Regions from separate parts of the Pseudomonas sp. GW821-FHT05H12 genome, predicted to be linked through region 1. Evidence: predicted binding sites of a transcription regulator. Region 1 holds the regulator's gene; each other region holds the start of a gene.
The links. Region 1 encodes FliA, which starts transcription of late flagellar genes. Its sites were predicted from a motif close to CTAAAGTTTNNNNNNNNNNNGCCGNTAA; they were not measured.
Positions count from the first base shown of each region.

Region 2: AC07SU_RS17450 (flagellar protein MotY) is a predicted target of FliA. The motif match lies at 1,551-1,578, and genes of this name have one in related genera.
Region 3: AC07SU_RS04535 (methyl-accepting chemotaxis protein) is a predicted target of FliA. The motif match lies at 1,694-1,721, and genes of this name have one in related genera.
Region 4: AC07SU_RS01175 (methyl-accepting chemotaxis protein) is a predicted target of FliA. The motif match lies at 1,371-1,398, and genes of this name have one in related genera.

Region 1 is NZ_JBWKRS010000041.1:11,872-15,591, forward strand. It holds gene AC07SU_RS26615 (chemotaxis protein CheA) at 1-62, opposite strand, end outside; gene AC07SU_RS26620 (protein phosphatase CheZ) at 74-862, opposite strand; gene AC07SU_RS26625 (chemotaxis response regulator CheY) at 881-1,255, opposite strand; gene fliA (RNA polymerase sigma factor FliA) at 1,423-2,163, opposite strand; gene fleN (flagellar synthesis regulator FleN) at 2,160-2,993, opposite strand; gene flhF (flagellar biosynthesis GTPase FlhF) at 3,100-3,720, opposite strand, start outside.
Region 2 is NZ_JBWKRS010000018.1:65,880-69,599, forward strand. It holds gene AC07SU_RS17445 (argininosuccinate synthase) at 1-449, opposite strand, end outside; gene AC07SU_RS17450 (flagellar protein MotY) at 579-1,487, opposite strand; gene pyrC (dihydroorotase) at 1,644-2,690, shown strand; gene rnt (ribonuclease T) at 2,687-3,358, shown strand; gene AC07SU_RS17465 (peroxiredoxin) at 3,424-3,720, opposite strand, start outside.
Region 3 is NZ_JBWKRS010000003.1:258,331-262,050, reverse strand. It holds gene AC07SU_RS04545 (NorM family multidrug efflux MATE transporter) at 1-572, opposite strand, end outside; gene AC07SU_RS04540 (LysR substrate-binding domain-containing protein) at 723-1,643, shown strand; gene AC07SU_RS04535 (methyl-accepting chemotaxis protein) at 1,821-3,720, shown strand, end outside.
Region 4 is NZ_JBWKRS010000001.1:254,564-258,283, forward strand. It holds gene AC07SU_RS01165 (histone deacetylase family protein) at 1-736, opposite strand, end outside; gene AC07SU_RS01170 (Lrp/AsnC family transcriptional regulator) at 858-1,346, shown strand; gene AC07SU_RS01175 (methyl-accepting chemotaxis protein) at 1,475-2,968, shown strand; gene AC07SU_RS01180 (helix-turn-helix transcriptional regulator) at 3,084-3,713, opposite strand.

The DNA.
Region 1 (3,720 bases):
AAAATTTCGCCGGCCTCTACAAGGAAATCCTGAAGGATTTCTTCATCGGCGCCGAAGCTCATGTGGGTGCTCCTTAGAAGCCTAAACTGGATAACAGGTCATCAACATCATCCTGACCCGATACAACGTCTTCACGTTTATCGGCATGAATCTGCGGACCTTCACCCTTGGCGAGATGTTTTTGTGGATCTTTTTCCGAGAGGATCGCTGCGCGGTCATGTTCGATACCGGCAAAGCGATCAACCTGGCCTGCCATAAGCACCAATTTGAGCAAGTTGCTTTCCACTTCGGTGACCAATTGGGTCACACGCTTGATCACCTGGCCGGTGAGGTCCTGGTAATCCTGGGCCAGCAGAATGTCGTTGAGGTTGCTGGAAACCGTGCGGTTTTCCTGCTCGCTGCGCGACAAAAAGCCGTCGACCCGACGCGCCAATTCACGAAACTCTTCCGCGCCCACTTCCCGACGCATGAAGCGGCCCCAGTCAACGCTGAGGGCCTGGGCTTCATTGGCCATTCCATTGACCAGGGGCGTGGCGTTCTCCACCAGGTCCATGGTGCGGTTGGCCGCCGCCTCAGTCAGCCTGACCACGTAGGACAGGCGTTCGGTGGCATCGGTGATTTGCGAAATCTCTTCGGCCTGGGGCATGTGCGGGTCAATCTGGAAATTGACGATCGCACTGTGCAGCTCGCGCGTGAGCTTGCCCACTTCCTGGTACAGGCCGCGGTCACGGGTCTGGTTGAGCTCATGGATTAACTGCACCGCGTCGCCAAACTGGCCTTTTTCAAGGCTGTCGACCAACTGGTGAGCATGCTTTTTCAGGGTCGACTCGAAGTCTCCCTGTGACGTTTCTTTATGCTCCATAGCTCCCCCGTGGCAGCATCAATGACCGATGCGTTCGAAGATTTTCTCGATCTTCTCTTTCAAGGCCAGCGCAGTGAATGGCTTGACCACGTAACCGTTTACCCCGGCTTGGGCGGCTTCGATGATCTGCTCACGCTTGGCTTCGGCGGTCACCATCAGCACAGGCAGGCTGCGCAGTTTTTCATCAGCACGCACGTGGCGCAGCAAATCGATACCGGTCATGCCCGGCATGTTCCAGTCGGTTACCAGAAAGTCGATGCTCCCGCTGTTGAGGATCGGAATTGCCGTAATGCCGTCATCCGCCTCGACCGTGTTTGTGAACCCAAGGTCACGCAACAGGTTTTTTATGATCCGCCGCATCGTTGAGAAGTCATCAACGATGAGGATTTTCATGTTCTTGTCCAATTCGACCTCCAAGCAGTCTTAAACGCGCCCAGCACCTGGACGCGCCATTTCAATCAACAGGCGTTACACAAAAAGGACTGCCCAGGGCACCACGGTACGAACCCGCGAAAGCGTGGGCTTTCACGGTAGCGTCTGCAGTGTCCCCACACTGCCTGTCAGCGCGCTCGCCACTCTCCCAATCGCCCCCGCAAGCGGGCTGCGCACTGGCTATGCAGCTGGCTGACACGCGACTCGCTGACCCCCAGGACCTCACCGATTTCCTTGAGGTTCAGCTCTTCGTCGTAGTACAGCGCCAACACCAGTCGCTCACGCTCCGGCAAATTGGCGATCGCGTCCGCCAACGCGCCCTGGAAGCGTTCATCTTCCAGGTCACGCGACGGCTCGAGATGTGCACTCGCGCCGTCCTCGTGCAGCCCTTCGTGTTCGCCGTCCTGCAACAGGTCGTCGAAACTGAACAGGCGGCTGCCCAAGGTATCGTTCAAAATCCCGTAGTAATCATCGAGACTCAATTGGAGTTCGGCCGCAACTTCATGATCTTTAGCGTCACGACCGGTTTTTGCTTCAATTGCGCGAATTGCATCACTGACCATGCGCGTATTGCGGTGCACCGAACGCGGTGCCCAATCGCCTTTGCGCACTTCGTCGAGCATCGCGCCACGGATACGGATACCCGCATACGTCTCAAAACTTGCACCCTTGCTCGCGTCGTATTTGGTCGACACTTCGAGCAAGCCGATCATGCCGGCCTGGATCAGGTCTTCGACCTGGACGCTGGCCGGCAGGCGTGCCAGCAGGTGATAGGCGATACGCTTGACCAACGGCGCGTAGCGCTCGATCAACTCGCCCTGGCTGTCACGGGCAGACTTCTTGTACGCGTTGTAGCCAGTCGCTGTCATAGCACGGGTCCTGCGCTCGTCTGATGCACCAATCGCTCGACGAAAAACTCCAGATGCCCCCGCGGGTTGGCGGGCAACGGCCAGGTATCGACCTTCTGGGCAATGGCCTTGAACGCCAGTGCGCACTTCGAACGAGGGAACGCTTCATAGACCGCACGCTGCTTTTGCACGGCCTTGCGTACACACTCGTCATAAGGAACTGCGCCGACGTATTGTAAGGCGACATCGAGGAAGCGATCCGTGACCTTGGTCAACTTGGCGAACAGGTTTCGCCCCTCCTGAGGGCTTTGGGCCATGTTGGCCAGCACGCGGAAGCGGTTCATGCCGTAGTCACGGTTAAGCAGTTTGATCAGGGCGTAGGCGTCGGTGATCGAGGTGGGTTCATCGCAGACCACCAGCAGCACTTCTTGCGCCGCGCGCACGAAGCTGACCACGGACTCGCCGATCCCGGCGGCGGTGTCGATCACCAGCACGTCGAGGTTGTCGCCGATATCACTGAAGGCCTGGATCAGGCCGGCATGCTGCGCCGGGCTCAGGTGCACCATGCTCTGGGTGCCCGAGGCGGCCGGCACGATCCGAATGCCACCGGGGCCCTGGAGCAGCACATCGCGCAGCTCACAACGGCCTTCGATCACATCGGCGAGGGTGTGTTTGGGTGTCAGCCCCAGCAGAACGTCGACGTTCGCCAACCCCAGGTCAGCATCCAGCAGCATGACGCGACGGCCAAGCTCTGCCAGGGCCAGGGACAAATTCACTGACACGTTAGTTTTCCCGACGCCACCTTTGCCGCCGGTCACCGCGATCACCTGTACGGGATGCATGCTGCCCATTTTATTTCTTTACCTTGTCTTGCTTAGACGCAGGCTACATGGCTTGGCCGCGTGAATCGCTTGCAGACCATCGATGTAGATACATTTCACGGTGTTCATGCTGCCCTCAACCGACCCGTTTTGCCGGGTTGTGGTAAAGGTCAGCGAACATGTCGGCCATCGCTTCCTCGCTAGGCTCTTCTTGCATTTGCACGCTGACTGCACGGCTGACCAACTGATGACGGCGCGGCAGATGCAGATCATCCGGGATCCGCGGCCCGTCGGTCAGGTAGGCAACCGGCAATTCGTGGCTGATGGCCAGGCTCAACACCTCGCCCAGACTCGCCGTTTCATCGAGTTTAGTCAGGATGCAACCGGCCAGGCCGCAGCGCTTGTAGCTGTGATACGCAGCGGTAAGAACCTGTTTCTGGCTGGTGGTTGCAAGCACCAGGTAATTCTTCGACTTGATGCCACGCCCGGCCAGGCTTTCCAGTTGCATGCGCAACGCCGGGTCGCTGGCTTGCAGGCCAGCGGTATCGATCAACACCACGCGCTTGCGCAACAGGGGGTCGAGGGCATTGGCCAGGGACTGGCCCGGGTCGACGTGGGTCACCGACACATTGAGGATACGCCCCAGGGTCTTGAGCTGTTCCTGGGCACCAATACGGTAGCTGTCCATGCTCACCAGCGCGATGTTCTGCGCGCCGTACTTGAGCACGTAACGCGCGGCCAGTTTGGCCAGGGTGGT
Region 2 (3,720 bases), on a different contig from region 1:
TCCCACTCACGCCAAGGGGCAATCACTTTTACGCCTGGCTTGAGCGCGTAGGCACCCAGCTCGAAACGTACCTGGTCGTTGCCCTTGCCCGTAGCGCCATGGGAAATGGCGTCGGCGCCGGTTTCGTTGGCGATTTCGATCAGGCGCTTGGCGATCAGCGGACGTGCGATGGAAGTACCCAGCAGGTACTCGCCTTCGTAGACGGTGTTGGCGCGAAACATCGGGAAAACGAAATCGCGGACGAACTCTTCGCGCAGGTCGTCAATGTAGATCTCTTTCACGCCCATGGCTTGCGCCTTGGCACGTGCAGGTTCGACCTCTTCGCCCTGACCCAGGTCAGCGGTGAAGGTCACCACTTCACAGTTATAAGTATCCTGCAGCCACTTGAGGATCACCGAAGTGTCCAGGCCGCCGGAATACGCGAGAACGACCTTGTTTACGTCGGCCATGCCATCACTCCACGGGGTTGTACGGAAAGGCGTCGATTCTACCGACCAAAACCGTGAATTTACAGAGGCGCGACAGCAAATGAAGATAAAGCGACAGATTATGTCGAGCGGGCGACCGATGGTCGCACCTTACGACGTGTGCGCGGGGTTGCTCGGGCCGGTGGCCGTGGGCGCCGGTTTCTCGGGGGCTGCCACACGCTCAAGCTGAATGTTGACGCGGCGATTGCGGGCCCGGTTTGCCGCGTTGGTATTGGGCGCCAATGGGTAGCTTTCGCCATGAAAGCGCAAGGTGATCTGCGATTCCTGGATACCGTTGGCCTTCAGGTAATCCATTACTGCCAGGCCGCGACGGCGCGAGACATCCCGGTTGGTCAAACGGTTGCCGCTGTTGTCCGAATGGCCATTCAATTCGATATGGTTGACCGTGGGGTCGGCTTTCATGAACGCGAGTATCACATCCAGCTTCTTCTTGGCGGCCGCGTCCAGTTCGATGCCACCCCCGGGGAATCCGACTTCGGTCTGCTTGACCTGGTCGTAATTCATCGGCAACAGCTTGGTGGTGCACAACTGGTAGTCGTTGTAGGCCTTGCTGAATTTCACCGGCAACAGGCGAATTTCCGAGTACCCCCCTTCGCGCCCGTAATGTCGGACCGTCGGGCTGCGCCCTTCAAGCAAACCGGTGAACAGTCGCCCGGCCTGGGCCTGGGAGCTGTTGAACAGCACATCGCCACTACCTGCACGTACGGCGCCAAGGTTGATATCACCGCGCCCCGGCTGCCAGGGCGCCGCAGCGGCCAAGAGTGTCGCGGAACCTGCGCCCAGCGAGCCGTTATAGGCTTTCAGGCGGAACGTCGCCTGCTCACCGGCCCGGCGCACGAACTCACCCGAACCGAAATCCGTGATCGGCTGGGTCAGGCGGCACTCGAACTGGTCGCCTTCCACCTTCCACTCAATATTCTCCAGACGTGTCTGGAACGTGAGGGCCATCGCAGGCAGGCTGGCGAACACACTGAGCAGGGCTAGATAATGCTGGCGCACGGGAGGCTCCACTGGTTTCTACAACACTTCAAAGCGTCATACATCGATAAGGCATACAAAAGGCTATCGGATGCATCCCGCAAAACTTGATAGCGAGTGCCTGATAGAGTCTTTTCCGGTAGCATTCCCACCAGATTGACCCGCCTGGAATCCCCAATGTCCGACCGCCTGACCCTGCTGCGTCCCGACGACTGGCATATTCATCTTCGCGATGGTGCTGCGTTACCCCACACCGTGGCCGATGTAGCGCGCACGTTTGGCCGCGCCATCATCATGCCTAACCTGGTACCTCCGGTGCGTAACGCCGAGCAAGCCGATGCCTATCGCCAGCGAATCCTCGCTGCACGACCGGCCGGCAGCCGCTTCGAACCGTTGATGGTGCTCTACCTCACCGACCGCACCCAGCCCGAAGAGATTCGTGAAGCCAAAGCCAGCGGTTTCGTGCACGCCGCCAAGCTGTATCCGGCAGGCGCGACCACCAACTCCGACTCCGGCGTGACCAGTATCGACAAGATCCTGCCGGCGATCGAAGCCATGGCCGAAGTTGGCATGCCGCTGTTGATCCACGGTGAAGTCACCCGTGGCGACGTCGACGTGTTCGATCGTGAAAAAATCTTCATCGATGAGCACATGCGCCGTGTGGTCGAGCTGTTTCCGACCCTGAAGGTGGTGTTCGAGCACATCACCACCGCCGATGCCGTGCAGTTTGTCACCGAGGCCTCGGCCAACGTTGGCGCAACCATCACCGCGCACCACTTGCTGTACAACCGCAACCACATGCTGGTGGGCGGGATTCGGCCGCACTTCTATTGCCTGCCGATCCTCAAGCGCAACACCCATCAGGTGGCGCTGCTGGACGCCGCGACCAGCGGTAATCCGAAGTTCTTCCTCGGCACCGACTCCGCGCCTCATGCCCAGCATGCCAAAGAAGCCGCGTGCGGTTGTGCCGGTTGCTACACGGCATTTGCTGCCATCGAGCTGTACGCCGAAGCGTTCGAACAACGTAATGCGCTGGACAAGCTCGAAGCATTCGCCAGCCTCAACGGCCCGCGTTTCTACGGCTTGCCGGCGAACACCGACCGCATCACCCTGGTTCGTGAAGACTGGACCGCCCCTGCCAGCCTGCCGTTTGGCGAGCTGACTGTCATCCCGCTGCGCGCCGGTGAAACACTGCGCTGGCGCCTGCTGGAGGAAAGCAAGTGAGTGAAGACCATTACGACGACGAACACGAGCACAGTGGTGGCGGTTCCCGTCACCCGATGGCCGAGCGGTTTCGCGGCTATCTGCCGGTTGTCATCGACGTAGAAACCGGTGGCTTCAACAGTGCCACCGACGCCCTGCTGGAAATCGCTGCGACCACCATCGGCATGGATGAACAGGGCTTTGTGTTCCCGGAACACACCCACTTCTTCCGCGTCGAGCCGTTTGAAGGCGCGAACATCGAAGCGGCCGCTTTGGAATTCACCGGGATCAAGCTCGATCACCCGCTGCGCATGGCCGTGAGCGAAGAAGCGGCGCTGACCGACATCTTCCGTGGCGTGCGCAAGGCGTTGAAGGCCAATGGCTGCAAACGTGCGATCCTGGTGGGTCACAACAGCAGCTTCGACCTGGGCTTCCTGAACGCCGCCGTGGCGCGGCTGGACATGAAACGCAATCCGTTCCACCCTTTCTCCAGCTTTGACACGGCCACCCTCGCCGGCCTGGCGTATGGCCAGACCGTGCTGGCAAAAGCCTGCCAGGCAGCCGGTATCGACTTTGACGGTCGCGAGGCCCACTCGGCTCGCTACGACACCGAGAAGACGGCCGAGCTGTTCTGCGGCATCGTCAACCGCTGGAAAGACATGGGCGGCTGGGAAGACTTCAACGATTGAGATCGTTTCCCGCGCATAAAAAAACCGGCCTTCTCAGGCCGGTTTTTTTGTACCGCTAACGTGGCTTACAGCTTGCCAGCGTTCTCGGTCAGGTAAGCCGCAACGCCTTCTGGCGAAGCGTTCATGCCTTTGTCGCCTTTTTTCCAGTTGGCTGGGCAAACTTCGCCGTGCTCTTCGTGGAATTGCAGGGCGTCAACCAGACGGATCAGCTCTTCCATGTTACGGCCCAGTGGCAGGTCGTTGATGATCTGGGAGCGAACCACGCCTTTGTCGTCGATCAGGAATGCGCCACGGAAAGCCACGCCGCCTTCGGATTCAACGTCGTAGGCCTTGGCGATGTCGTGCTTCATGTCGGCAGCCAT
Region 3 (3,720 bases), on a different contig from region 1:
CCCAGTTTCGGCAGGCCGAACATGCCTTCGATCAGTGCATGGTTGAGCAGGTAGTTGGCCACCGCACCGCCGAGGCTGATCACCATCACCGGCTGCGCCTTGCCAATCGCGCTGGTAAAACCGCGCAGCGTCATGAAGCTGAGGAAACCCGGCAGGGCGAACGGCAGGATCGTCAGGAACTGCCCGGCCGAGTGCACGTTGGCTTCGGTCTGGCCAAACATCAGCAACAGCGGCTTGAGGTTCCACAGCAGTAAGCCCGCCACCAGCGCCATCAGCCACGCCAGCCAAAGCCCGGCCTGGGTCAGGCGGGTGGCGCCTTCGATATCGCCCGCGCCGTGCCGAATGGCCACCAGGGTGCCCACGGCAGCAATTACGCCGATGCAGAAAATCGACACAAAGGAATAGCTGGCCGCGCCCAGGCCTCCACCGGCCAGGGCTTCAGGGCTCAGGCGGGCCATCATCAGGGTGTCGGTCAGCACCATCAGCATGTGCGCCAACTGTGAGGCAATCAACGGCCCTGACAGCCGCAGAATGGCCCAGAGTTCGGTACGCGCCGGATGCTGCATGATCATCACACTCAAAAAGTCAGAGGGTTGGGGAAGGGTTGATTCTCGGCGCTCCTGGCGCATTACACAAAAGGATAAAAGCGATCGTTCGCATGACTAATACTCATACTTATAGATTCTGCTAGGGTGCCGGATTGCCTTGTAGGAGTTTTCCTTATGTCGCGCCGCCTTCCTCCGCTTTATGCCTTGCGTGCATTCGAGGCCGCGTCCCGGCATAACTCCTTCACGCGCGCCGCCGAGGAGCTGTCGATCACGCAGAGCGCGGTCAGCCGGCACATCCGCACGCTGGAAGAGCATTTTGCCTGCCGCCTGTTCCAGCGCAGCGGGCGGACCCTGCAACTCACCGAGGCGGCGCGCCTGCTGCTGCCCGGCGTGCGTGAAGGCTTTGCCGCGCTGGAGCGGGCCTGCCATACCCTGAATGCCGAAGATGACATCCTGCGCATGAAGGCACCCTCGACCCTGACCATGCGCTGGCTGCTGGCGCGTCTCAGTCGATTCCGCGCCTTGCAGCCGGGCAACGAGGTGCAACTGACCAGTGCGTGGATGAGTGTGGACGAGGTGGACTTCAACCAGGAGCCATTCGATTGTGCGGTGCTGCTGAGCTACGGGCATTTTCCAGCCGATTGGGAAGCCAGCTACCTGTTCCCGGAATTGCTGATTCCAGTGGGGGCGCCCAACCTGCTCGACGACGGCCCTTGGGATGCGGCGCGCCTGGCCACCGCCGAGCTGCTGCACCCCACGCCCGATCGGCGCGACTGGCGCAATTGGTTGGAGCGCATGGGCTTGTCGTCCCAGGTGTCGCTCAAGGGCGGGCAGGTGTTCGATACCCTTGAACTGGGCATGATCGCCGCCGCGCGGGGCTATGGAGTGTCCATGGGCGACCTGCTGATGGTGGCCGAGGACGTGGCGCAAGGGCGGTTGAGCCTGCCGTGGCCCACCGCCGTGGCCAGTGGCGAAAATTATTACCTGGTGTGGCCGAAAACCCGCCCCGGAGGTGAACGCTTGCGGCGGTTGGCGGAGTTTCTTCAAGGCGAAGTCAAGGCGATGGAATTGCCTCAGGTGCAGCGCCTCGACTGATGCGCGGACTACCGTTCGTGCAATCGTTTGCGCGATACCCCTGTGAATCGCTCAAGTATTGCCCAGGCCCGCCGAAGAAGGTGTGTTGGAACCATCGTGCACCAACGTTTCCCACCAGATAATTTGCCGAGCAGCGCTATGAGATCAGGATGATCCTGGCCTCGGCCAGGAGCTGTCATGTCTCAACCTCGCGCTCGGATCGCCTCCCAACTAGGCCTCGCCTTGGCCGTTATTTTGGCTGTCGTCATCAGCGGCAGTACCGTCTTCGCTTTGCGTTCCCTTGACTCGGCCAACCTCGACACCCGCGAGGAGCACCTGGCCAGCGAGGCGCGTTTGCTGGCCGACCAACTCAACACCTTCCACAGCACCTTGCGCGAGAGTACTCAGCGTTTGAGCGGGCTGTTCGAGAAGCGCTTCGGCGCCGGCTTGAGTGTGCGTGCAGACCGGCCAGTCACCGTGGCCGGCGTGCAAACCCCAAGCCTGTACCTGGGCGAGGATGTGCTGAACAACAACTTTGATGAAGTGGACGAGTTCAAGCAGATGTCCGGCGGCGTGGCCACGGTATTCGTGCGCAGCGGCGAAGACTTCATCCGCATCAGCACCTCGCTGACCAAGCAGGACGGCAACCGGGCCATCGGCACCGTGCTCGACCACCAACACCCGGCGTACCAGCGCCTGCTGGCCGGACAGAACTATGTGGGCCGGGCCGTGCTGTTCGACCGCTCCTACATGACCCAGTACACCCCGGTGCGTGACGCCAGTGGCAAGGTCATCGCCGTGTTGTTCATCGGCTTTGACTACACCGACGAGCAGAAGGCCCAGTTCGACAACCTCAAGCGCTTCCGTATCGGCCAGACCGGCTCGCTGGCGCTGTTGGACGAGCAGAAACACTGGCTGGTGCCACCGGCGGGTGTGCAGGCACTGGATCAAGCGATCCCGGTGATGCTCGACCTGGCGAAAAAGCCCGGTGAAGGCCGCTTCTGGAGCGACAAGAGCGAAGACTTCTACAGCGTCTCGGTACCGTTCGAAGGCGGCCCGTGGTCGGTGGTGGCAAGCATGCCGAAGTCCGAGATCCGCGCAGTCACCTGGGCGGTGGGTATTCGCCTGGTGATCGGCAGCGTGCTGGCGATGCTGTTGGCGGTGGGCGCGGCAGTCTGGCTGCTGCGCAGCAAACTGCAGCCGTTGAGTGACCTGGTGCGCCAGGCCGAAGCCCTGGGCGCTGGCGATTTGAGCGCACGCTTGAACGTGGCCAGCCATGATGAAATCGGCCAGTTGGCGCGCAGCTTCAACCAGATGGGTGAAGCTTTGTCGACCATGGTTTCGCATATCCGCAAGGCGGCGGAAGAGGTCAATAGCCGGGCACAGGCCTTGTCGGGGTTGTCCGGTGGTGCTTATGAAGGCATGGAACAGCAATCCGGCGAGATCACCAGCATGGCCGGCGCAGTGGAAGAGTTCAGTGCCACCTCGCTGAACATTGCCGACAACATGGGCAACACCGAACGTCTGGCCCAGGAAAATGCCCAGCAAACCCGCATCGGCCGCACCTCGATGCAAGAAGCCTCGTCGTCCCTGGAACATATCGCCACAGCACTGAACAGCACGGCCACGGTGATCAACACCTTGGGCCAGCGCTCCCAGGAAATCGGCGGGATTGTGGGGGTGATCACCTCGATTGCCGAGCAGACCAACCTGCTGGCGCTCAACGCCGCCATCGAAGCTGCACGGGCTGGCGAGCAAGGCCGTGGTTTTGCCGTGGTTGCCGATGAAGTGCGTAACCTAGCGTCGCGCACCCGTGAGGCTACCGATGAAATCTCCGGGATGATCCAGAGTATCCAGCAGGAAACCGGCAACGCCATCAGCACTATGGAGCGCGGTAATGTGTTGATGCAGGAAGGGCTGTCGCGCAACGCGGACGTGGCTTCGGCCCTGGCACGCATCGACGAGCAAAGCCGCTCGGCTGGCCAGCAATTTGCGGCGATCACCACCGCGACCCAGGAACAGAGCAGCACCGCGAACGTGCTCAGCAGCAACCTGCAAAGCATTGCGCTGGCCAACAGCGAGCAACGTGAAGTGGTGT
Region 4 (3,720 bases), on a different contig from region 1:
TGAGGTTGAAGCCCTCTCCCGCCCCGGCACCGCGCTCGTGGGCATGGCCGGAAAAGTACGGATAGGACACGCTCGGCTCGCCGTGCAACGAGATGAACATCACGTCGGGGCGATCATAGAAAATGTTCTGCGTGCCGTTGCCATGGTGGAAGTCCACGTCCAGCACCGCCACGCGCTTGGCGCCCTGGGTGATGGCCTGTTGCGCGGCAATTGCGGCGTTGTTGAGGTAGCAATAACCGCCCATGTATTCGCGTGCCGCATGGTGCCCAGGTGGACGGCACAGGGCGAAGGCGCTGTGCTGGCCTTCATCGATCAGCGCCAGGCCAGTCAGTGCGATATCCGCGCTGGTTTTCACCGCGTTCCAGGTGGTGCGGGTGATCGGCGAGCCGGCGTCCATGGCGAAGAAGCCCAGCTTGCCATCGATGAACTCCGGCACCTGCTGGTTGGCCAGGTCGCGCACCGGCCACACCAGCGGCAGTGCGTCATGGCTGCGGCCAATGGCGGTCCATTCGGCCCAGGCGGTTTCGAGGAAGGTCACATAGCGTTCGCTGTGGGCATTGACGTAGCAGGCGCGGTCGAAGGTGCGCGGCACGATGATCTCGCCCAGCCCCACCCGTTGTACCCGGTCACGCACCGTGTCCGCTCGGCTGGGTTGTTCGAACGAAGGTTTGAGCACGCCATCTTTCAATTCGGTGCCATGGTGCAAACGGTGGTCATCACTAAAAACAGTCAACATTGCTGAGGTTCCGCCAGTAAAAGACAGGGTCTATTTTGTTCTGGCGACGCCGGGCTTTCTTTGCTTTTAATTCCACCACTGTTAGCTTATTCGGAACTTTTTACCCTTACAGCACCGATAAATGAAAAATAAAACCAAGCAGGTCGCTCTTGATGATACTGATCTCGCCATCCTCGCCCTGCTGCAGGAAGACGCCAGCATTTCCAACGCCCAACTCAGCGAGCGCCTGTCCCTGAGCCTCACGCCGTGCTGGCGTCGCCGCAAGCGCCTGGAAGAAGAAGGCGTGATCAAGGACTACCAGGCCAACCTCGATCGCAAGCTGCTCGGGCTGAACATCCTGGCCTTCGTGCACGTGCGCTTTGCCATCCATGCCGACCAGGCGCCGGACGCGTTCGAGGCCGTGATGCGCGAGCTGCCCCAGGTGCTGGCGTGCCACAAGATCACCGGCGATGCGGATTACCTGCTGCAGGTACTCGCCGAGGACCTCGACAGCTACAGCGAATTTGTCGAGAACGTGCTGCGCCGGCAGCTGGGGATTGCGTCGATCCAGTCGAGCCTGGCGTTGAAGGAAGTGAAGGCGACGAGTCGGGTGGCGATTGCGGGGCGCTAAGGCTTCGAACAGCGCCTGGCCCGTTTAAAGTCCTACTCGACCAGGCCGATAACTGACTTGCAGTATTGAATCCGAACACTCGCCCCGCGCACGCCAGATCCTCTTACGATTACATGGAGTAAGCCTGCATGCCTGTCCGTACGCGTTTTCTCGAGCATTACCGCAAGGCCGACCGCATCATGCTGGCGTTGATCTGGCTGATGTTTTTGTTCTCCGTGGGCCTGGCGTTCTGGCACGACACCTTGCTGCAAGCGGTGATCATCGGCGGCGGCACCGCTGTTGTACTGACCGCGCTTTACCGTGCCCTTTCAGGCACCCGCGTGATGCGCTGCGCACTCGGCGCAGGCCTGATGGTCATGGCCGCCCTGCACATCAACCAGGCCCAGGGTGTGATCGAATCCCACTTCGGCATCTTCGCCCTGCTGGCGGTGCTTACGTTTTACCGCGACTGGCTGCCGATCCTGGTGGCTGCCCTCACCATCGCGGTACACCACGTGGTGTTCCATGCCTTGCAGCATCAGGGCTTCCCGGTGTTTGTGATGGATCATCACGGCGGCTGGGGGATGGTGTTCGTGCATGCGTTCTACGTGGTGATGGAAACCGTCGCCCTGCTCTACCTCGCCGTGCACAGCCAGGCCGAAGCGGTCGAGAGCCAGGAAATGCTCGAAAAAATGCTGGCCGTCACCTCGCAATTCACCTCCCAGACCAGCCAGGGCGAAGGCAAGGTGCATGTGTCACTGGCCAAGCGCTTTGATCACTTCCTGCAGCAGATCACCCACCTGATCGATGGCGTCACCCGCGACTCCCACGGCCTCGGCCAGCTGGGCCAGGAACTGGCCAGTGCCAGCGGCACCCTGGAAAAAGGTGCGAGGCACCAGCTGGCAGAAATCACTCAGATGACCGGCTCGATGCAGCGCATGGAAGACGCCATGGGCCACATCGCCGTGCACGTCGAACAAGCCGTCGAACACGCGGGCAAGGCCAGCCAGCAAATCGTGCGCGGCCAGCAAAGTGTCGGCCGTGCGCAACACGAAATCACTCAATTGGCCTCCCGCCTCAACGGCACCCACGAAACCGTGCAAGGCCTGGCGGTACAGGCCGAACAGATCGGCACCGTGCTCGAAGTGATCAACAGCATCGCCAACCAGACCAACCTCCTCGCCCTCAACGCCGCCATCGAAGCCGCCCGCGCCGGTGAACAAGGCCGCGGTTTTGCCGTGGTCGCCGACGAAGTGCGCAGCCTGGCCCAACGCACCGCCGTTTCCACCCAGGAAATCAAGACCATCATCGAAGGCTTGCAACACGGCAGCCGCCAAGCCGTGGAAGCCATGCACGACAGCCGCCAGGGGGTGGAACGGTGCGTGGAAGACAGCCAGGTCGCAGTGGACATGCTGCAAGCCGTGGGCAATGACATTGCGCATATCGATGAATTGAATGGGCGGATCGTAAGTACGACGCGGGAGCAGACGTCAGCCAATCTGGAGATTGTGGGGCGGTTGCAGGCGGTGCAAGGCATTGCCCAGAGCACGGCGGACGACGTGGAGTTGCTGGCCAGGAGCAGTGAGCAGTTGCCGGTGATTGCGGTGCGGCTGGATGCGTTGGGGCGGCGCTTTCACCAATAAGCGCGCTCCCCTGTAGGCGCTGGCTTGCCGGCGATGCATGCAACGCGGTGCATCAGTAGCACCCCGTCGATGCCATCGCCGGCAAGCCGGCTCCTACAGAGGACGGGGATAAACGTCAGGCGGGCATCACCCGATACGCACATCGCCTCGCCCCCAGTTGGATGTGTTCCACCCGCTCCACTTTGGCTTGCAGCACCTGCTCGAACACCTGCAACTCCGCCCGGCAAAAGCCCTGGCATGCCGTGGCGGCGGCACAGATCGGGCAGTGGTTTTCCACCAGGATCAAGGCGCCGTCGGGTTGTTCGCTCCATTCGGCCATATAGCCTTCACGGGTTCGCAGCGTGGCCAGCCGTTCGACCCGTGCCTTCAGGTCCGCCAACCCTTCCATTTCTTGCTCATACAAGGCTTGAGTCTGGCGCTCGCGCACGTCGATCAGGCGATCGATGGCGGCCTCGCCGAAGGTTTCGCGCACGGTCTGCAGCAGTTGCAGGGTCAGGTCCGAGTGGGTGTCCGGAAAGCGTGCATGCCCCTGGGCCGTGAGTTGCCACACCTGCGTCGGGCGCCCTACCCCGCGCACCTCAGAAGTGGCCTGTACCAGGCCGCTGGCCGCCAGTTTCACCAGTTGCTGGCGCGCAGCCTCACCGCTGGTGCCGAGGAATACGCCCGCATCGGCGGCCAGCTGCGGGCCACGGGTCTTGAGCAGGTGCAAGATGCGATCAGCCGGAGACGCCGAAGAGTTTTCCAAGTCATTT